Regions from separate parts of the Arthrobacter sp. efr-133-TYG-104 genome, predicted to be linked through region 2. Evidence: predicted binding sites of a transcription regulator. Region 2 holds the regulator's gene; the other holds the start of a gene.

Region 1 (10,999 bases), on a different contig from region 2:
GGTCTTGAAGAACTTGCCGAACAGTTGGTAGAGGCCGCAGATCGCCAGCATCGGCGCGCCGTCGTCGGCCAGCTTGCGCAACTGCTCCGCCCGGGTCTGGAGGTCGTCTTGGATCACCAACTGGCCACTGTCTTGGCCGCCACCACCGACGATGATGTCGACGTCGTCCGGGAAAGGGTCTCCCACGTTGTATTCCAGCAGTTCCGGGGTGTAGCCGTGCCACGCGATCCGCCGCTTGAGTACCAGGGCGTTGCCCCAGTCCCCATAAATGTTCATGTCCTTGGGATAGAGCTGCAGAACGCGCAACGTACCCTTGCTTGGCTGTGCTTCCGAGGTCATGAGACCACCTCAACTATGGTGACTTTGGCCAGTTCGCGACGGATGGCGAGCATGGATGTGTAGGTGCAGAAGATCCGTTTCGGCTTGCCTCGCGAGCCGTTGATGAACGTCCGCAGCGCCGCAGTGATGTCCGGCTCCACGACGCCGAAGGGCACCTCGTCGTACTGAAGGCGAAGCGCCATGTCGTAGGCTCGAACCCCGGTGAGGACTTCCACGCCGTCCTCTCGCAACGACTCGAACTCGACATCCCACAGCCATGACATGTCCCTGCCGTCGGCGTAGTTGTCGTTGATGGCGATCATCGTGGCATATCCACCGGCCGGGAACGACTTCAAACCGAGCCTGAAACCACTCGGGTTTTTAACCAAAACCAGCTCGAGCGGCTGTCCATCGACGGTCAGGCTTTCGCCCCGCCCAAAAGCAGGTGCAACTTCGGCCAGTGCCTTGACCAGTTTGGGGGTGTCCACCGGCCCTGTGCCGAGCACGGAACGCGCCAATGACAGAGCCGCAGCGGCGTTGAAGATGTTGTAAACGCCACGAAGCTTCATCTCGGTGGTCACGGTTTCGCCGTCGAACTCAAAGTCGGCGTCCTGACCGCCCACGCGGCGCAGTACGACGTCGGCAGCCGGCAAGGCGACGGGGTCACCGGCGGCGGCAGCAACTGGAGTCCCGGAGGGGGAGGGGCCGATGCCGGTGGTGCGCATGTCGTCGTCGTTGGGGAAGGTGCTCCGGAGGGACTCGTCCAGGCCGAAGTACCTGACCTGCGGGTGGTGAACGGCATCGAGCCGGTTGAGGGTATCGGCGATGCGGGCCACCCGAGGGTCTTCCCGGTTCAGGACAACCGTGTCCGTTGTCTTCGATGCAATGTGCTCCAGCAACCGGGCGGTCTTGTCGATCTCGCCGAAGCGGTCCAACTGGTCTCGGAGGACGTTCAACAGAAGGCTGTAACGGGGCTCTACCTTGTTGACGAAGTGCACCGCATGGGCCTCGTCCAGCTCAAGAATGGCCACGTCAGCATCGAGCCGGCCGCGCCAGTCCACCTCACCCAATAGGGAAGCGGCAACCCCACGGGTGAAGTTGCTGCCGCTGCGGTTCGTGAAGACTTTGAGGCCTTGGCTTTCGAGGAGTTCCACCACCATCTTGGTGGTGGTGGTCTTGCCGTTGGTACCGCTGACCACGGCCACGCCGTGGGGGAGCGAGGAGAGGGTTCTCTGCATGAAGCCGGGGTCTATTTTTTCGACCACCAGTCCCGGAAAAGCGGAGCCTCCACCCCGAAGCCGGGACAAGGTGCGGACCAGCTTGCCGAGGGGGACGCTGAAGGAAGGCATGCTCTGTAATATATCCCAGTCCCCAATGTGTCCGTCCCGCACGCCAGGTCCATCGCCGCTCTATAGCCGCGGAGCACTATGATGGATCAATGACCAACACCCTTTCTGACGCTTCTTCACGCGTGGGTTCAGGACTCCGGATCGGCGTTCTGGCCCTGCAGGGAGATTTCCGTGAGCACATTCACGCCGTTGAGGCTGCGGGTGCCACCGGTGTAGGCGTGAGGCGGCCGTCCGAGCTCGACGACGTCGATGGAATCATCATCCCCGGTGGGGAGTCCACCACTATCGATAAACTGTCCCGCATCTTTGAGCTGCGCGATCCCCTCCGCAAGAAGATTGCCGAAGGCATGCCGGTCTACGGATCCTGTGCCGGCATGATCCTGTTGGCCAACGAGATCGCGGATCCTTCCGAGGATCTTGAAGGCAATGCGCAGCAGACATTCGGTGGCCTCGATATCACCGTCCGACGTAACGCCTTCGGCCGCCAGCGGGAATCCTTCGAAACCGACCTGGATTTCAAGGGGCTGGACTTTAGTGCCGGTGACGGCGGAGTCGAGCCCGTCCACGCAGTCTTTATTCGCGGCCCCTGGGTGGAGCGGGTCGGGCCTGGAGTAGAGGTACTCGCCCAGGTGGAGCCTGACGATGCCCGCCACACCGCCACTTTGCACGGATTGGCTAGAATTGTTGCAGTGCGTTCGGGCCACCTGCTGGCAACCTCCTTCCACCCGGAAGTGACGGGCGAGAAGCGCGTGCATGAACTCTTTATTCGAATGATCAGAGGAGAAGCGTAAAGCATGTCAGGCCACTCCAAATGGGCGACCACCAAGCACAAGAAAGCCATCATTGACGGCAGGCGTGCCAAGTCGTTCGCGAAACTGATCAAGAACATCGAAGTTGCTGCCCGCATGGGTGGTCCCGACCTCGCCGGCAACCCGGGCCTGGAACTGGCTGTCACCAAGGCCAAGAAGACCTCGGTCCCCAACGACAACATCGACCGCGCCATCAAGCGTGGCGCCGGGCTCACCGGCGAAGTGGTCGACTACACCGAAATCATGTACGAGGCCAGGGGCCCCCAAGGCTCTGCGCTGTTGATCGAATGTTTGACCGACAACAAGAACCGTGCGGCCTCGGAAGTGCGCTTGGCCATCTCCCGTAATGGCGGCACCATCGCCGATCCCGGTTCCGTCAGCTACCTGTTCACCCGCAAGGGCGTAGTGGTGCTGCCCAAGAACGGCCTGAGCGAGGACGACATCCTCATGGCTGTGCTGGAAGCCGGGGCCGAGGAAGTCAAGGACAGCGGGGAAAACTGGGAAATCCACTCCGAACCCTCGGACCTCCAAGCCATTCGGGACGCCCTGAAGGACGCAGGGATCGAGTACGAGACGGACGAAGCCGAATTCGTTCCGTCCATGCAGGTTGACCTCGACGTCGACGGCGCCAAGAAGTTCATGAAGCTCGTGGACGCCTTGGAAGAGTTGGACGACGTCCAGAACGTCTACAGCAACGCTGATCTCAGCGAGGAAGTCCAAGCAGCCCTCGACGCCGAATAGGCGTTTCAGGATCTGGCGGTGGCGTCCCGCAGTGTGCTGTTAATTGAAGACAAAAGGAAGGCCCGGACGTGACTCTTCGTGTGTTGGGAGTCGATCCGGGCCTTACCCGTTGCGGCATCGGCGTGGTCGACATTGAGCGGAACCGGCGGGCCACGATGGTCGCCGTTGGAGTGGTTGGCACCTCCGCGGAGCTCACTTTGGACAAACGGCTCTTGGTCATCGCCCAAGCCATCGACGAGTGGCTGGACTTGCACACGCCGGACGTCGTCGCCGTCGAACGGGTTTTTTCGCAGATGAACGTCAGCACCGTCATGGGCGTCGCCCAGGCCTCCGGCGTCGTTATCGCCGCTGCGGCGAGGCGGGGGATTCCAGTGGCCCTGCACACGCCATCGGAGGTGAAAGCGGCAGTAACCGGAAGCGGTACTGCCAATAAGGACGCCGTTACCAAGCTCGTCACCAAGATACTGCGCCTGGACGCCCCGCCGAAGCCCGCTGATGCCGCTGACGCCCTCGCCTTGGCCCTCACGCACGCGTGGCGCGCAGGCAGCGGTCTCGCAGCGAACGGCGGTGCGGGCAACGGTTCGCTGACTCCCGCGCAAAAAGCATGGGCCGACGCCGAGGCGAAAGCGCGCCGTGCGCGTTGATCGCTGACGATGTTGCTAGGGTATTCGTAGATATGTTCGGATAGGCGGCTTTGGCTGGGGTCTGACTCTGGCCTCGGCAGCAACGTGCAGGAGAATGTGAATGGCAATGCAAAGCAACGGAGCGGGCCAACCGTCAGGGGCTGGGTCTTGATCAGTTTTCTTCGCGGGATCGTGGCCCATGTTGGCTTGTCGAGCGCCGTTATTGACCTCAACGGGGTCGGGATGAGCGTCTTCGCCACGCCGCAGACCTTGAGCCACCTCACGGTAGGTGCGGAAGCAAAGCTGTTCACCTCAATGATCGTCCGGGAGGATTCCCTGACGTTGTTTGGATTCGCCGACGAGGACGAGCGGGAAGTCTTTGACGTCCTCCTCAGTGTCAGCGGAGTGGGACCCAGGCTGGCGTTGGCCGTTCTCGCTGTGCACGAACCCGAAGCCATCCGGGTGGCCGCCCACACCGGGGACGGGAAGACTTTCACCAAGGTGCCGGGCATCGGTCCCAAAGTTGCCGGGCGCATCGTCCTGGAACTTGCCGGAAAGTTGGTACCCCTTGGGACGGGGGCAGGCGACAGCAAGGCGCCCGCACTGGCTCCGAGCGCAGAGTGGAAGCCCCAAGTGGTCGCCGCACTGACCAGCCTGGGATGGTCGGAAAAGGACGCGACCGGCAGCGTGGACAAGGCCATGGTCGATTCGCCGGAACTGGCCGCAGCTGGCAACGTCGCGCAAATCCTCCGCGCCACACTCCGTTGGCTGGGTCAAGACGGGGCCCGTGCTGGCAACCGCGTAGGCAGCCGTGGCTGAGCAGTCATTGGTCACAGGGGGTGAAGAGCCCGAAGAGCGGATCATTGAGGCCGCCCTCCGGCCCAAAAACCTCCACGACTTTGTGGGCCAGCACAGGGTCCGCAAACAGCTCGCCTTGGTACTGGAGGCCTCGCGCATGCGCGGCCGCAGCGCGGATCACGTCCTGATGTCAGGCCCCCCGGGCCTCGGCAAAACCACCTTGGCCATGATCATCGCCGCGGAAATGAATGCTCCTCTCAGGATCAGCAGCGGTCCCGCCATCCAGCACGCCGGCGATCTAGCAGCGATTCTCTCCTCCTTGACTGAAGGCGAAGTCCTGTTCCTGGACGAGATCCACCGGATGTCCCGCCCGGCCGAAGAAATGTTGTACATGGCCATGGAAGACTTCCGTGTGGACATCGTGGTCGGCAAAGGTGCCGGCGCCACGGCGATCCCACTGGACCTGCCGCCCTTCACTTTGGTCGGGGCGACTACGCGAGCCGGCCTCCTTCCCGGTCCGCTGCGCGACCGCTTCGGGTTTACGGGCCATCTGGAGTTCTACTCCGTTGATGAACTTGAGCTGGTCCTCCGTCGCTCGGCTGGCCTATTGGACCTCAAGGTCAACTCGGCGGGCTTCACGGAGATCGCCGGCAGGTCCCGTGGTACGCCCCGAATTGCGAACAGGCTGCTTCGACGCGTCCGCGACTGGGCACTTGTCCATGGAATCGAGCAAATTGACGCCCGTTCGGCGTCGGCGGCTTTGGACATGTATGAGGTCGACGCGCGGGGCTTGGACCGCTTGGACAGGTCAGTCCTCGAGGCCTTGATCACCAAGTTCAATGGAGGTCCCGTCGGCTTGTCCACGCTCGCTATTGCTGTGGGGGAGGAACCGGAAACGGTTGAAACGGTGGCTGAGCCCTTCCTGGTCCGCGAAGGACTGTTGGGAAGAACACCGCGGGGCCGCATCGCCATGGCCGCCGCGTGGACCCATCTGGGCTATGCAGTGCCCGCAGGGGTTTTCGGGCAGGAGACTTTGGCGCTGTTCGATGAGGACCAAAACCACGCCGAAACCATGGATACAGCCGGTTAACACGCGGTGTTCAGGTTTTCCCCCTAGACTGGTATGACGCTCGGCACGTTCGAGTCCTTGATCCATGTGCCCCCTTGCAGGTGAGGCGCAACGCTTTCCGGGGGTTTTACTTCCGCGGCTGCTGGATCTCCCGGGGACGTTGCCGTGAACCAAAACGTAAGTACAGAACGGAACTTCCCTGTGGATCCAATGACCATATTGCTGTTCGTCATGCTTGGACTCTTTGTCTTCATGATGTTCCGCCGCAACAAGAAGACCCAGCAGCAGCAGGCCGCGATGCAGTCCAAGTTCGCCCCTGGCGTGGACATCATGACCAGCTTCGGTCTCTTCGGGCGCATCGTTTCCATCGATGAAGCTGAGAACAAGGTAGTTATCGAACTGTCGCCGGGTATCGAGGCAACTGTTCACCGTCAAGCCGTCACCAAGGTGGTTGAAGCGACGCCCGAGGAAGCTCCTGTTGTTCCGGATGACGCTTCTTCCTTGACCTGGACTGGAACGGAACTGCCCAGGACCGCGGAGACCCCGGATGAGACCATCGCGCGGCTCAACAAAGAGGACAAGAAGGACAACTAAGAAGGGTTTTCTGCGCCGCTGAGGCGCAGAACAACTTCTACGGCAGCAGAGAGCCGCCGGCAGACACGCGTCAGTGTCCGCCGGCGGCTGTCCGGCGATAACAGGAAGATCGATAATGGCACGGACCGGCCCCAAAAACTCAGCCCGCAAGGTGCTGACTTGGCTTGGAGCAATATTAGTTGTACTCACCGCCGTTCTGGCCGGGGGAGTGGTTACAGGCCACGCAACCTGGGCTCCCAAGCTTGCCTTGGACTTGGAGGGCGGAACCCAGATGATCCTCGCCCCCAAGGTGGAGGGCTCCAGCGGCATCAATGAGGACCAACTCAACCAAGCCGTCGCCATCATCCGGCAGCGTGTTGACGGTTCGGGTGTCGCGGAGGCTGAAATCAGCACCCAGTCCGGGCGCAACGTTGTCGTGAGCCTTCCTGGAACTCCTTCCAAGGAAACCCGGGATCTGATTCAAGCATCGGCGAACATGAATTTCCGCCCGGTGATTCTCACGGGAGACCCTGCAGCCGTCCCGATCGCTTCACGGACGCCTGATGCTCAGTTGCCTAAGCCCACAGCGGCTCCGGCGAATGCAAGCGACCAGAACTGGGTAACTCCGGACATTTACAAGCAATTCGAAGCTCTTGACTGCGTGAACCCCTCTGCGGAAAAGGCACAAGCCTCGGACCCGGCCAAGCCGCTGGTGACGTGTGAGGCCGCCACCGACAAGACTCCTGCAGTCAAGTACATCCTGGGACCCGTGGAGGTCAAAGGACAGGACATCTCCTCGTCCTCGTACGACCCCGTCCAGGGTGCCCAGGGTTCCGTCACCAACTCTTGGGGCGTAACCATTACGTTCGACGCCGCTGCGACCGCCAAGTTCAAGGACGTCACCACACGCTTGAACCAGTTCTATGCCGCATCACAGGCCCAGGGCGGAAACGACCCCAAGTCGCAGTTCGCCATCGTCCTTGACGACAAAGTCATCTCGGCGCCCCGCGCGCTGGCAGTGATTTCTGACGGGAAGCCGCAAATTACCGGCAACTTCACCCAGGCGTCCGCCAAGGCGCTCTCGGACCAGTTGCGCTACGGCGCGTTGCCCATCAGCTTTGACATCCAGTCACAGGAGCAGATTTCCGCCACCCTTGGTGGGGATCAGCTCCGGCTCGGGCTGTTGGCCGGCATCATTGGTTTGTCCTTGGTCGTGATCTACTCGCTGTTCCAATACCGGGCCCTTGGATTCGTTACCATCGCCTCCCTCGTGGTGGCAGGCGCGCTGACCTACCTGGCCATTGCCGTGCTGGGTTGGACCGAAAACTATCGGCTCTCCCTTGCGGGCGTTGCCGGACTCATCGTGGCGATCGGTCAAACGGCCGACTCGTTCATCGTTTACTTCGAGCGCATCCGCGATGAGCTTCGCGAAGGCCGCGGGCTGGTTTCCGCCGTCGAGAACGGTTGGAAGCGCGCCAAGAGGACTGTGCTGGCCTCCAAGGCAGTCAACGTCCTGGCCGCCGTCGTCCTCTACTTCGTGGCTGTGGGCAGCGTGCGCGGGTTCGCGTTCACGCTTGGCCTGACCGCGGTTGCCGACTTGATCGTGGTGTTCATGTTTACCCATCCGATGCTGCAGGTCCTTGCGCGCACGCGCTTCTTCTCCGAGGGGCACCGCTTCTCGGGACTGTCCCCTGACCGACTCGGTGCGATTCCCCTGTACCGCGGCGCAGGCCGCCTCCGGACACCGGATGAAAAACCAACCGTAGTGCGCGCACGGAATGCCGGCGCTTCCGCTGAAGCTGAACGACGCATGACCATCGCCGAACGGCGCCTTGCCGAGAAGGGCCAGCTGACTGGCACTTCCAACGGCACCAAGGAGGAGAAGTAATGAGGACGAGCTTCGCAACCTTCGGTAACGAGCTATACACGGGCAAGCGCTCGTACAACTTTGTTGGTTCCAGGCGGATCTGGTTCATCATCGCGGGCGTCATCGTTGCGCTGTCCATCGTGATCCCCGTGCTTAAAGGTGGATTCAACCTCGGCATCGACTTCCGTGGTGGGTCCGAGTTCACCGTGTCCAACGTCAAAACCACTGACCCGAGCCTCGGCGAGAAAGCCGTCCACAGCGTGGTCCCGAGCGCAATTCCGCGCGTGGCCAACGTAGCGGGCAACACCATGCGCATCCAAACGGATCACTTGACTGACGACGAGACCAACCGCATCAAGGAAGGCCTGACGAGCGCCTACGGGGTCACCGACAACGAGGTGACATCCAACTTCGTTGGACCAACCTGGGGGCAGGACGTGACGCGGCAGGCGCTCATCGGCCTGCTGGTCTTCGTGGCCTTGGCCGCCGTCCTGATGGCGTTGTACTTCCGGACATGGAAGATGTCGTTGTCAGCACTGGCGGGCATGCTCGTGACCATGTTCACCACGGCTGGGGTCTACGCCCTGAGCGACTTCGAGGTGACGCCGTCGGCCATTATCGGCTTCCTGACCGTCCTGAGCTACTCGCTGTACGACACCGTGGTGGTTTTCGACAAGATCCGTGAAAACACGTCCGGCATTGCTTCTTCCACGCGGCGGACCTTCGCCGAGGAGGTCAACCTGGCGGTCAACCAAACCCTTGTCCGTTCCATCAACACCATGATGGTGGCGGTGCTGCCTGTGGCCGCCATTCTGTTTATCGGTGCGGGCTTGTTGGGTGCTGGAACGCTCAGGGACCTGTCGTTGGCTCTGTTCGTGGGCATCCTTATCGGTACCGCAGCCACGATTTTCATCGCGGCCCCCCTCTACGCAGCCCTCCGTCAAGGCGAGGCCGTCCTGGTAAAGCAGGCCAAAAAGGTAGCTCACCGGCGGGCAGAGGCCACCGTTTAGTCGGGCAATATTTGCTGTTTGCCTCAGAGCCGGTCCCCACGCAAGTGAGGGCCGGCTCTTTGGTGTGACCGTAGAGGCTCCTGCTGCGCCCCGTCATGTGCCCCTCCGGTTGCGGAAGCATTCAGTTGCGGGAATAGACTGGGAGAATTGAATCGTTTGTGAGGGGTACTTCTGTGGAAGAACGTGCGACGTCGGCGCCACCTTCGGGCGGGGAGGACGGCAACAAGGCCGTGGCCGGCCCGGCTACGAGCGTAGCTGGGCGCTCCCTCAGTGCCGTTCCGGTGGATACTCCCGGTGTCCGCCCTACTTTTCCCGGCCGGCGCGAGCGCACTCGCTCCCGCCTTGCCCGCCTCACCGGCCGCGGTTCGGCCCCGTACTCACCGATTTTGGAGCCATTGCTTCGGACTGTCCGGGCCAATAACCCCAAGGAAGATTTCGATCTCATTCAACGGGCGTTCGAGGTGGCCGAGCGCAGCCATCAGGGCCAGAAGCGCAAGAGCGGCGATCCGTACATCACCCACCCGGTAGCAGTAGCAACCATCCTCGCTGAACTTGGGATGACGGGCACCACTTTGGCGGCGGCGTTGCTCCATGACACCGTTGAAGACACGCCCTACACGTTGGCAGACCTGACGAGGGACTTCGGGCCCGAGGTTGCCATGCTGGTGGACGGCGTCACCAAGTTGGACAAGGTCAGTTTCGGCGAGGCGGCGCAGTCTGAAACCGTCCGCAAAATGGTCGTGGCGATGGCCAAGGACATCCGCGTGCTGATGATCAAGTTGGCTGACCGCCTCCACAACGCCCGGACCTGGCGTTTTGTCTCTGCCGAGTCTTCATCCCGCAAGGCCCGCGAGACCCTGGAAATCTTTGCCCCCTTGGCTCATCGCTTGGGCATGAACACCATCAAGTGGGAGCTTGAGGACCTGTCTTTCGCTGCCCTGTACCCGAAGGTGTATGAGGAAATCGTGCGCATGGTGGGGGACCGCACCCCTGAGCGCGAGAAGAGCCTCAGCGTCATCCGTAACCAGATAGCGGACGATCTGCGAACCGCGAAGATCAAGGCGACCATCACCGGGCGCCCTAAGCACTACTACTCGATCTACCAAAAGATGATCGTGCGCGACAAAGACTTCGACGACATCAACGACCTCATGGGCGTCCGCGTCCTGGTGGATTCGGTCCGTGACTGTTATGCGGCGTTGGGCACGTTGCACTCGCGATGGAACCCGCTTCCCGGGCGGTTCAAGGACTACATCGCCATGCCGAAATTCAACATGTACCAGTCCTTGCACACTACCGTCATCGGGCCCGGGGGCAAGCCCGTAGAGATCCAGATCCGGACCCACGAGATGCACCGCAGGGCCGAATACGGCGTGGCAGCGCATTGGAAGTACAAGGATCAGCCCAACCGGACCGCCGTCGGACCCGGAAGTCCGCGCGATGGCGATATGGGTTGGCTGAGGTCGCTGGTGGACTGGCAGCAGGAGACTTCCGATCCGGGAGAGTTCCTGGACTCCCTGCGGTATGAAATAAATGCCCGGGAAGTTTTCGTCTTCACTCCCAAGGGTGAGGTAATGGCCCTGCCGGCCGGTTCCACTCCTGTGGACTTCGCCTACGCCGTGCACACCGAGGTGGGTCACCGGACCATCGGAGCCCGGGTGAACGGGAAATTGGTCCCGTTGAACAGTGAGCTCAACCATGGTGACTGGGTTGAGATTTTCACCTCAAAGGCCGAAGGTGCCGGTCCAAGCCAGGACTGGCAGCACTTCGTCAAATCCGCGCGGGCCAGGAATAAGATCCGGCAATGGTTCACCAAGGAGCGCCGCGAGGAGGCCATCGACC
Region 2 (10,999 bases):
ACGCCGGGCCTTTCCGCAGTCCAAGGTCCGTCCGGCAACCTCCCGCACACCATTAATTTTGGATGCGGGAGTCCCTGAAAATCACGTCCCCTGATGCCCGGCATTTTGCCCGTAGTGCAGCATCCCACCGGGGAAACCGTTTTTGACCGGCCGGCCACCCTTTCCTGCGGAACACTTCACATCTTGATCCGCCAGCAGCCGCGCGCCCGAACCCTGTGTTCGGCCCGCCGCGGACAACACACAGGAGGCCCATTGGCCCAGCCAGGTCAGCCCAGCGCGAAGAGTGCCCCGTTGAACAGCAATCAGCACTATTCTGGAATAGCCGAACAGTCTAAGGAGACCATGACCACCCAGAAGCACTCCGGATCCGATTCCGACGCCCAGGACATGAGTCCTGAACAAATCCAGGCCGTCATCGACCGGATACTTTCCAAGGATGCACCTGAGCAGCCAGCAAGCCGTGAGGACCCCCAGGGCGTCTTCGGCAAGGCGCAGGCCATTTCCGCTTTGGACCAAGAACACAGCATTTACGACGGCGACCAGCAAGACCTGGCCGAGCGGCGCGCCCTGCGCCGCACCGCGGGTCTCTCTACCGAACTCGAAGATGTCACCGAGGTTGAATACCGGCAGTTGCGCCTTGAACGCGTGGTCTTGGCCGGCCTGTGGACCGAAGGTACCCTGGCCGACGCCGAGAACTCGCTCCGTGAGCTTGCGGCCTTGGCAGAAACAGCTGGTTCCGAGGTTCTCGACGGTTTGGTGCAGCGCCGGGCGAAGCCTGACCCGGGTACGTTCCTTGGTTCGGGCAAAGCGCAGGAACTCAAGGACATTGTGTCCGCCACAGGTGCCGATACCGTGGTGGTCGACACCGAACTCGCGCCTTCCCAGCGGCGTGGCCTCGAGGACATTGTCAAGGTCAAGGTTGTCGATAGGACCACCTTGATTTTGGACATTTTTGCCCAGCACGCCAAGAGCCGCGAAGGTAAGGCACAGGTGGAGCTCGCCCAGCTCGAGTATCTTCTCCCGCGCTTGCGTGGTTGGGGTGACTCGATGTCCCGGCAGGCCGGTGGCCAAGTGGGTGGGGCCGGTGCAGGTATGGGCTCGCGTGGTCCGGGTGAAACAAAGATCGAACTCGATCGCCGTCGCATCCGGACCCGGATGGCTAAGCTTCGTCGTGAAATCGCGGCAATGAAGCCGGCGCGTGAGACAAAGCGGGCCAACCGCCGTCGTAATGCTGTTCCGTCTGTAGCGATTGCCGGGTACACCAACGCCGGAAAGTCGTCGCTGCTGAACCGCCTGACGGACGCAGGCGTGCTCGTGGAAAACGCGCTGTTCGCCACCCTGGATCCCACGGTTCGCAAGGCGCAAACACCGGACGGCATCGGTTACACGCTCGCGGACACCGTCGGGTTTGTTCGTTCGTTGCCGACGCAGCTGATTGAAGCATTCCGCTCCACCCTGGAGGAAGTGGCGGATGCGGACTTGATCCTGCACGTCGTGGATGCTTCGCACCCGGACCCCGAGGGGCAGATCGCGGCAGTGCGGTCCGTGTTCAGCGAGGTGGACGCACGCAAGGTCCCCGAGATCATTGTCCTGAACAAGGTCGATGTCGCCGATCCCTTCGTGGTGGAGCGCCTCAAGCAGAAGGAACCCCGGCACGCGGTGGTGTCCACCCGGACCGGACTCGGAATCTCTGAGCTTTTGGAGGAGATCAGCCGGTCCATTCCGCGGCCTGGTGTTCGGCTTGAAATGCTCATTCCTTACGAGCGCGGCGAGATGATCAGCAAGCTGCACAGTTCCGATGCTGAGATCCTGAGCCTGGACCATGAAGAAAGTGGAACGCGCGTCGTGGCGATGGTCCGGGAGGGCCTCGCTGCCGAACTGGAGTCATTCGTCAGTAATGGTTGAGAATGTCGCGGCGGACGCCGTCGAGTCGGTGGGGGAGAAGTTCACCCTGGAATTGCTGGACCGCGCTGTCTCCGGCATGGGTGGTCAAAGCCGTGCCGGCCAGCATGAGATGGCCAAGCACGTCGCCCGGGCCATTGAAACCGGTGAGCATTTGCTGGTCCAAGCCGGAACGGGAACAGGTAAGTCCTTGGCTTACCTGATTCCTTTGATCGCCCATTCCATGGTCAGCAACAAACCGACACTGGTGTCCACCGCAACCCTGGCGTTGCAGACGCAGATCGTTGGCCGGGACCTTCCCCGGTTGCTGGAAACGATCAGCCCTGCGCTTGAACGCCCGGTCAACGTTGCGCTGGTCAAAGGCCGGGCCAACTACGTCTGCTTGCAGAAGCTCGACGGCGGATTTCCCAGCGAGGAGCCCTCCGAGGGCCAACTGTTCTCACTCGGTGAGGACACCAGCGTCCCGCACTTCGCCGCCTCCATGGGGGGACCTTCGTCCCAACTTGGCAAGGAAGTGGTGCGGCTTCGGGAGTGGGCGGAAAAGACCACCACGGGGGACCGGGATGAGCTCATGCCCGGCGTGACGGACAGGGCATGGCGCCAGGTGTCCGTCACGTCCATGGAGTGCCTGGGGGCACAGAAGTGTCCGATGGCTGAGGAGTGCTTCAGTGAGCTGGCGCGATCCCGCGCTGGGGAGGCCGACGTCGTCGTGACGAATCACGCGATGCTGGCCGTCAGCGCCTTCGAGGGCCTCGCTGTTCTGCCCGAGTACGACGTCGTTGTGGTGGATGAGGCACACGAGCTACAGGACCGCGTCACGGGCGCAGTCTCGGGCCAGCTCTCAGTCGCCATGGTCCATGCTGCAGCTTCAAGTGCCCGAAAGCACACCGCCATCACCGTTGATGCACTCAACGCCGCTGCCGATCGATTGGATATGGCGATCGCCGGAGCGCCGAACGGGCTGCTGCCCAACGGACTCGATGACGAACAACTCGATTGCCTGGACCAGTTGCGCGAGGCAACGCGCGCAGCGCTCTCGGATTCGAAGCCGGATTCCTCGGGATCAAACTCTGCCGACGGCGGGAGGCAGCTGGCGCGCTCGCGGCTCATGCTCATCCTGGAACTCTGCGAACGGCTGCTCGCCGCCAAGGAGAATCGGGAGGTGGTCTGGTTCTCGCGCAACAGCACCTTCGACCCCCAGCAGGGGTACTCCCAGCCGGACGAGACCGCACCGGCCCTCATCAATATCGCGCCCCTGAGCGTCGCGGGAAGGCTCCGGGAAGGCCTGTTCACGGGCCATACAGTAGTACTGACGTCGGCTACGTTGGCAATCGGTGCTGCGTTCGAACCTGCGGCCGGCGGGCTGGGCCTCTTGGGCGACGGCGCGCCGAGTTGGACCGGGATCGACGTCGGTTCCCCCTTTGACTACCCCAAACAGGGGGTCCTCTACGTGGCGAAACACCTGCCGAAGCCAGGCCGCGGTACTTCCTTGGAGGCCTTGGATGAATTGGAGGACCTGATTCGGGCCTCCGGCGGCGGGGCCTTGTGCCTCTTCTCCTCGCGCCGGGCCGCGGAAGAAGCCGCTGATGCCATGCGGCTGCGGCTGGATGTGGATATCCTCTGCCAAGGCGAGTCCACAATGGCGGCCCTGGTCAAGCAATTCGCCGACGAGCCGGACACTTGCCTGTTCGGAACCATGTCTCTGTGGCAAGGAGTGGACGTTCCGGGAGGTTCCTGCCGCCTGGTGGTGATTGACCGTATTCCTTTCCCCCGCCCGGACGACCCGTTGATGACGGCGCGCTCCAGAGCAGTCGCACAATCCGGCGGCAACGGCTTCATGGCAGTCTCGGCGACACACGCGGCCATCCGTTTGGCACAAGGCGCGGGCCGGCTCATCCGCTCCACAGGGGACCGGGGAGTTGTGGCGGTCTTGGATCCCAGGCTTTCGACAGAACGCTACGGGGCGTTCCTGCGGGCAGCACTGCCGCCGTTCTGGCCCACGGTGGACCGAACGGTGGTAAGGGGTGTACTGGAGCGCCTGAGTAGGAAGAGCGCCTGAGTAGGAACTGCGCCTAGAGGGAACTGCGCCTACAGGGAACGCAGTACCGAGACGACCTTGCCCATAATGGTGGCCTGATCACCGAGGATGGGCTCATATTGGGTGTTTTGTGGCAGCAACCACGTGTGGCCGTCCCGTTGGCGGAACGTCTTCACGGTTGCTTCGTCATCCAAGAGGGCAGCGACGATGTCGCCGTTGATGGCGTCGTTTTGCCGTCGCACCACCACCCAGTCACCGTCGCAGATGGCGGCGTCGATCATTGAATCTCCGGCAACCTTGAGCATGAACAGTTCGCCGTGTCCCACGAGCTGTCGTGGCAGGGGAAGGACATCTTCCACTGTCTGATCGGCCAGGATCGGCCCACCGGCTGCGATGCGGCCTACCAACGGCACCATGGCTGTGTCGCTGGCGCTGGCCAGTTCGGTGACCGCGAGCCCACCGGCACTCCGAAGGCGGGCAGGTTCCTCAACCCCGGGAATGGGCCCGCCGCCGTCGAGGGTCAAGGGCATCAGGACTTCCATTGCCCGAGGGCGCTTGGGGTCCCTGCGAAGGTAGCCCAGCTTCTCCAGCTGGGTCAGCTGGTGGGTCACGCTGGAAAGGCTCGCAAGGCCCACCGTATCCCCGATCTCACGCATGCTGGGCGGATATCCATTGTCATTGACCGAGCGCTGGATGGTCTCGAGGATCTTCTTCTGCCGGACCGTCAGGCTCTTGGGGCTCTTTTGAGGCTGTTGGCTACGCAGGGGAGCGCTACCTCCTGTGGCTTTCGCTGCCATGTTTGCCAATGCCTTTCCGTCCGGACCGGGCGCGATACGGACCGCGCCGATGATGCCGGGCCTAAAAAATGTCAGACCCTGTTGGTTCACTGAAACAGTGGCTGCTTCTTCCATCAAACGTAGGGCAGGCACGGACCTTTATCAAACATTTGTTCTAGCGAGTCTCGACACCGTTCGTTGATAAGTGCTAAAAAGGTCTTAGCAAGGTTCGAATATGTGTTCTAACAACACCGCAAACCGTGCCGATGTTCGAAGAAAGTGTTCGAACGGTTCGGGTGGCGTCGGGAGAGCATACGGAATTGACCGCCGCGCATCGGACACCGGGGCACGGCAATCGCTCAGAAGGGCAAAGCTCATGTCTGCAATATCAACGCTTGAGGGTCTTCTCGGAGGGCCAGCGCCTGCACTTGCAGTTGCGCAGTCGGCACCAGTCATGGACGTGAAATCGAAGTCCACGCGGCTTCGCCTGACGCGCAGGGGGCGGATCGTCTTCTTCGGCATCCCCGCAATGCTGCTGGTGGCCGCGTTGATCACCCTTCTTGGCTTCGTCACTTCCCCGGCAAAAGCCTCGGACACCCAGGCTCAACTGCGTCCACCGGTTGCGATCTCCGTCACGGTTCAGCCCGGGGAGTCCCTGTGGGGCATCGCGGGGGCGGCCGCGCCCGGCCGGGATCCCAGGGATGTCATTGCCGAGATCATCCAGCTAAATGACCTCAGCGGCGGCAGCATCCATCCCGGCCAGAAGTTGTTCGTTCCAGCCGGCTAGAGGGCCGTGCCCAGGGAATCTGGCAAGTGTCCGGGCATACCCGTCGCGCGGTCCAAGGGGTCACAGTTACGCACCCATCCACGGAGGCCCTTAAACTGGAAACTGTGAGTGACAAGCTTGAGCGACTCGACCGACTTCCCCTCCGGACCAACCTGCGTGGACTGAGCCCTTACGGGGCGCCGCAGCTGGATGTGCCTGTTCTACTCAATGTCAATGAGAACACCCATGGCGTGCCGGTGGATGTCCAGGCAGCCATTACGGAGGCGGTCGCAGCCGCGGCCACTGGACTCAACCGCTACCCCGACAGGGAGTTCACGGAGCTGCGCCAGGCCTTGGCGGAATATCTCGGTCACGGGCTCGCTCCGGAGAACATCTGGGCGGCCAATGGCTCAAATGAAGTACTGCAACAAGTCCTCCAGGCCTTCGGCGGTCCTGGCCGCAAGGCTCTGGGTTTCCCGCCCACGTACTCCATGTATCCGCTGCTGGCCAGCGGCACTGACACCGAATACGTCCGCGGTTTCCGCGCGGCGGACTACGGCTTGGATGCGGCCTCTGCCGCGGCGCAAGTACGCGACACCGCCGCGAACATTGTTTTTCTCTGCTCTCCCAACAACCCCACGGGGACCGGGCTTACTCTCGACGTCGTCGAGGCCGTGTACAACGCCGGTGAAGCAAGCCAGGCCATAGTGATCGTTGACGAGGCCTACCACGAGTTTGCGCACGACAACACGCCCAGTGCCCTGACCTTGCTGCCAGGCCGCGAGCGGTTGATCGTTTCCCGAACCATGAGCAAGGCGTTCGCCTTGGCTGGCGCCCGTCTCGGTTACATGGCAGCCGCACCGGAGGTCACCGACGCGATTCGGCTCGTCAGGCTCCCGTACCACTTGTCCGCGATCACCCAGGCGACTGCCCTGGCCGCGCTGAACCACCGTGAGGCCTTGATGGCTGACGTTGAAGACATCAAGATTCAGCGCGATCGTATTGTGACTGAGCTCTTGCGGATGGGCCTTAAGCCGTCGGTGTCTGACTCGAACTATGTCTTCTTCGGTGGCTTGGACAACCCGCATGAAGTGTGGCAGGGGCTTCTCGACGCCGGTGTACTGATTCGCGACGTCGGTATCCCGGGCCACCTGAGGGTGACAGCGGGTACTGAGAAGGAGACCACTGTCTTCCTTGAGGCCCTGGAATCCCTGCTGCACGGACCAGCCGCCCCGCACGCCTAAACTTGTCTATAGACCCAACCCATTCTTCGTGTATAAGGACGTCCCAATGAGCGAAACCGGCTCAGTGCCCACCGCTGCCCGCACCGCGCGGCTCGAGCGCACCACCAGCGAGTCCTCCGTTCTGGTGGAGATCAACCTGGACGGCACGGGTGTCTCCGAGATCAGTACGTCGGTTCCTTTCTACGACCACATGCTGACTGCCCTGTCCAAGCACTCCTTGATCGACATGACCGTCAAAGCCACTGGGGACACCCACATTGACGTGCATCACACAGTGGAAGACGTGGCCATCACCTTTGGAGAGGTGCTGCGCACCGCATTGGGGAACAAGGCGGGCATCCGTCGCTTTGGCGAGGCAACGGTTCCTTTGGACGAGGCTTTGGCACAGGCCGTCGTCGATGTTTCGGGCCGTCCGTACCTTGTCCACGGCGGTGAACCTGCCGGCCAGGAGTACCACTTGATCGGCGGGCACTTCACTGGGTCCTTGACCCGGCACGTCTTTGAAGCGATTACCCTCCACGCCGGTATCTGCCTGCACATGAACGTTCTCGCCGGCCGGGATCCGCATCACATCGTCGAGGCCCAGTTCAAGGCGTTTGCACGCGCCCTGCGCTCGGCAGTTGAGTCCGATCCCCGCGTTGAAGGCATTCCCTCCACCAAGGGCGCACTGTGAGCGGCCAGTCTGTGGCCGCTGGTGCCGTCACGGATGCCATAGCCTCGCGGAAGCCGGAATCTCCCGATGGCAAGCCGACGGTGACAGTGCTGGACTACGGTTCCGGCAACGTCCGGTCAGCCGTTCGGGCACTCGAGCGTGCCGGAGCGCATGTGATTCTCAGTGCCAAGCCCGAGGACGTCCTGAATGCCGATGGCCTGGTGGTTCCCGGCGTCGGCGCTTTCGAGACCGTCATGCGGGAACTCAAGGCCGTTGACGCCATCAGGATGATCGGGCGCCGCGTCGCAGGCGGCCGTCCCGTGCTGGCCATCTGCGTCGGGTTACAGGTTCTCTTCGAAGCCGGGGTGGAGCACGGCACCGAATCCGAGGGCATGGCCGAGTGGCCTGGCAAGGTGGAACTCCTTCCTGCCGCAGTGGTCCCTCACATGGGCTGGAACACCGTTGACGCGCCGGAAGGCTCCAAACTGTTCGCCGGCGTCGAGCAGGAACGCTTCTATTTCGTGCACTCGTACGGTGTACAGGAATGGAATTTCGACGTCGTCCAGCCTCGCATGGCTCCGCCCATGGTGACGTGGTCCGAGCACGGCGCACGTTTTGTTGCCGCCGTCGAGAACGGGCCCCTTTGCGCCACGCAGTTCCACCCGGAAAAGTCCGGCGACGCCGGGGCGCGGCTCCTGCGCAACTGGGTGGATGGCCTGCGCAAGCAGCAGCCACTCGTTGACCCTGGAACGGGAGTGGCCTAAATGTGGTCCGTGCTCCTGATGGGACTCGGTGGCCTGATGGTTGGCGGAGGAATCTCCTTCCATCAACAGAACAAGCCCCGATGGGTCTCGATTTCCTTCTATGCGTTGGCGGCGATGTCCCTGCTGGCGGCCTACCTGCTCACGCTGCCGGGCAAATGACCGTGATCAACTGATCAGGATCCACTGATCACGCCCAACTCCGCTTCTGTCTCTGAACCGCTGCGTTCCCCTGACTCTCCTAGGACCTACATGACCACCTCACAGCCCATCCTGGAACTCCTGCCCGCCGTCGACATCGTTGAGGGCCAAGCAGTCCGGCTTTTGCAAGGTGAAGCGGGCTCGGAAACCAGCTACGGGACGCCCTTGGAAGCTGCGCTGAACTGGCAGGAAGCCGGTGCCGAATGGGTCCATATGGTAGACCTCGACGCAGCTTTCGGGCGCGGTAACAACGCGGACCTTATCAATGAGGTTGTCTCTCAACTCGACGTCAAGGTGGAATTGTCCGGCGGGTTGAGGGACGACGAGTCCCTCGAACGCGCCCTTGGCCTCGGCGTCGCCCGCGTTAATTTGGGAACTGCAGCTCTGGAAAATCCTGAATGGACCCGCCGCGCCATCGAACGCTTCGGTGACAGGATCGCGGTCGGGCTGGACGTTCGCGGCACCACATTGGCTGGCCGCGGCTGGACGAAAGAGGGCGGAGACCTGTGGGACGTCCTGGCCCGCCTTGAGGACGCCGGATGCGCCCGCTACGTGGTCACCGATGTCACCAAGGACGGTACTCTGCAAGGCCCGAACGTTGAGTTGCTGCGCCAAATGGTCGAGAAGACCGGCAAGCCCGTGGTGGCCTCCGGCGGAATATCGAGCCTGGAAGACCTCCGGGTGTTGCGTGAGCTGGTTCCCATGGGTGTCGAGGGTGCGATTGTGGGCAAGGCGCTGTACGCAGGCGCGTTCACTTTGCCCGAGGCCCTGGATGTTGCCGGCCGCCGCTGATGGCCGAGGAATCACGACGACGGGAACTGCCGGGGCATATCGCGGCGGCACTGGCCGGTGCTGGCGGAGCAACCGATTCAGCAGGCCAGCCGTGGGCCGGTCGAAGCCTCAGCGGGAATCACGCCGTCATCCATAATTTCGACAACGACGACGGACAGCCCGACGCCGGGTACCTCGCCGCGGTCGGAGCGTTGTTGGATGGCACCGGCAGCGAGGCCGATGTTGTGGCCTCCCTGGCGACGGCGAGGGTCTTCGTTCCTGTTGTGGCGCAGCTTGCTGAAGAAGCCGAGGGCGTTGACGGGTTGCATGCCGATAAACAAGCCGATATGGCCTTGGTCACCCTCACGGCTCCGGATGGCCGCAGGGCCATGCCCGTGTTCACCTCCTCCGCTGCCTTGGAGAACTGGCACACCGAGGCGCGTCCGGTGGCCGTTTATGCTGCTCGTGCAGCGCTGTCCGCAGTGTCCGAGAATGCCCAACTGCTGGTTGTCGATCCAGGTTCGGCATACACCTTCGTGGTGCGACGCCCAGCTATGTGGGCCTTGGCGCAGCAGCGGGACTGGACGCCGTCATACCTGGATGATCAACTGGAGTCTGCTCTCGCTTCAGCTGCTTCCGATTTCCCTGCAGTGCGGCGGCTGGAAATCAGACCCGGGGGAGGCCTCGCCTCTTTGACGGCGGACGGCCGTTCCGTGTCCGGTGGCGGTCCGGGGCCGGAACTGCAGGTAGTCCTGTTCCTCGACGACGGGCTGGATGCCACGGCGATTCAAGCCCTGGTGGGCGGCCTCAATGAAGCGTGGGCGGGGTTGGAGTTGTTCGCTGAGAACGTGGACTCCATGGAAGTGAAATTGCAGCGCGCGGCGCAGGAGCCGCAGTTGCGTCAGTAAGGCAGTACCGGTTTCCCGGGACTGCCCCGGGGGGAACCAGAGGAATCAACGCGTGAACTTCGCTCTCTACAAAGAGATGTTGGCCATCCGACCTGTCCGGCGTTTGTTGGTGGTGGGCATGGTGGCCCGCATACCGCACTCTGCAGCCGGTGTGCTGCTGACTTTGCATATCGTCCTGACCCTGGGGGAGGGCTACGCCGCTGCCGGCGCGGCCGCCGCGGTGATGACCATTGGCATCGCGGTGGGAGCTCCATGGCGCGGCCGGCGGGTGGACACCGTGGGGCTTCGGAAAGCGCTGATTCCTTCGGTGGTATCGGAAACCGTTATCTGGTCGATCGTTCCGCACGTCCCTTACGAATGGCTGCTTCCCCTGGTTTTCGTGGGGGGACTCTTCACACTGCCGATATTCAGCGTGGTCCGCCAATCCTTGGGAGTGTTGGTGGACGGTGAGCAGCGGAGGTCAGCTTTCGCGCTCGATTCGATCGCCACGGAGATCGTGTTTATGATCGGACCGGCCGTCGGCGCCATCGTTGCGACCAGCGGGTTCGCTGCGGTGGGCCTCACCGCCGTCGGGGTTTCCGTCTCCGCGGCAGGTTTGTTCCTTATGTGGTTCAACCCGCCCACCCGCAGCGATAAGGCGAGCACGCCGCAGGAAACGCTCGAACAAGCGGCAGCCGATCTGGCCGCAGCCGAGGCCGCGGTCGTCGCTTCGGCGCCCTCCCATGTTCAGGAAGCAGCATCCGAGATGGCTTCTTCCCGGTCAAGGGCGTCCGTCATGCGGGGCCGTGTGGCAAGGAATTTCAGTTGGTTTACCGTTGCGGTGGCGGCGTTGTTTGCCGTTGCGGCAGGTTCCGGGATGGTGCTGAGTGGTTCCGATGTGAGCATTGTCGGCCTGCTGCAGCGCGGTGGAAACCAAAACCAAATCGGAATCGTGTTCTTCTTCTGGTGCGCATCCTCCGTGGTGGGAGGGCTGATCTATG

What was found. The regulator LexA, encoded in region 2, represses DNA repair genes until DNA is damaged. The targets are predictions, from matches to a motif close to TCGAACANNTGTTCGA.
Region 1: the regulator LexA is predicted to act here: its motif matches at 3,886-3,901, upstream of ruvA (Holliday junction branch migration protein RuvA).

What each region holds. Positions count from the first base shown of each region.
Region 1 covers NZ_JARVTA010000002.1:1,013-12,011, forward strand. Annotated here, with positions in the region: gene QRN04_RS02225 (type 1 glutamine amidotransferase) at 1-339, opposite strand, end outside; gene QRN04_RS02230 (Mur ligase family protein) at 336-1,667, opposite strand; gene pdxT (pyridoxal 5'-phosphate synthase glutaminase subunit PdxT) at 1,757-2,458, shown strand; gene QRN04_RS02240 (YebC/PmpR family DNA-binding transcriptional regulator) at 2,462-3,217, shown strand; gene ruvC (crossover junction endodeoxyribonuclease RuvC) at 3,286-3,861, shown strand; gene ruvA (Holliday junction branch migration protein RuvA) at 4,009-4,659, shown strand; gene ruvB (Holliday junction branch migration DNA helicase RuvB) at 4,652-5,728, shown strand; gene yajC (preprotein translocase subunit YajC) at 5,918-6,301, shown strand; gene secD (protein translocase subunit SecD) at 6,417-8,168, shown strand; gene secF (protein translocase subunit SecF) at 8,168-9,157, shown strand; gene QRN04_RS02275 (RelA/SpoT family protein) at 9,331-10,999, shown strand, end outside.
Region 2 covers NZ_JARVTA010000018.1:102,490-113,488, forward strand. Annotated here, with positions in the region: gene hflX (GTPase HflX) at 343-1,905, shown strand; gene QRN04_RS13955 (ATP-dependent DNA helicase) at 1,898-3,961, shown strand; gene lexA (transcriptional repressor LexA) at 3,991-4,737, opposite strand; gene QRN04_RS13965 (LysM peptidoglycan-binding domain-containing protein) at 5,171-5,503, shown strand; gene QRN04_RS13970 (histidinol-phosphate transaminase) at 5,608-6,726, shown strand; gene hisB (imidazoleglycerol-phosphate dehydratase HisB) at 6,773-7,399, shown strand; gene hisH (imidazole glycerol phosphate synthase subunit HisH) at 7,396-8,142, shown strand; gene QRN04_RS13985 (CG2302 family histidine operon protein) at 8,143-8,301, shown strand; gene priA (bifunctional 1-(5-phosphoribosyl)-5-((5-phosphoribosylamino)methylideneamino)imidazole-4-carboxamide isomerase/phosphoribosylanthranilate isomerase PriA) at 8,392-9,132, shown strand; gene QRN04_RS13995 (SseB family protein) at 9,132-10,019, shown strand; gene QRN04_RS14000 (MFS transporter) at 10,072-10,999, shown strand, end outside.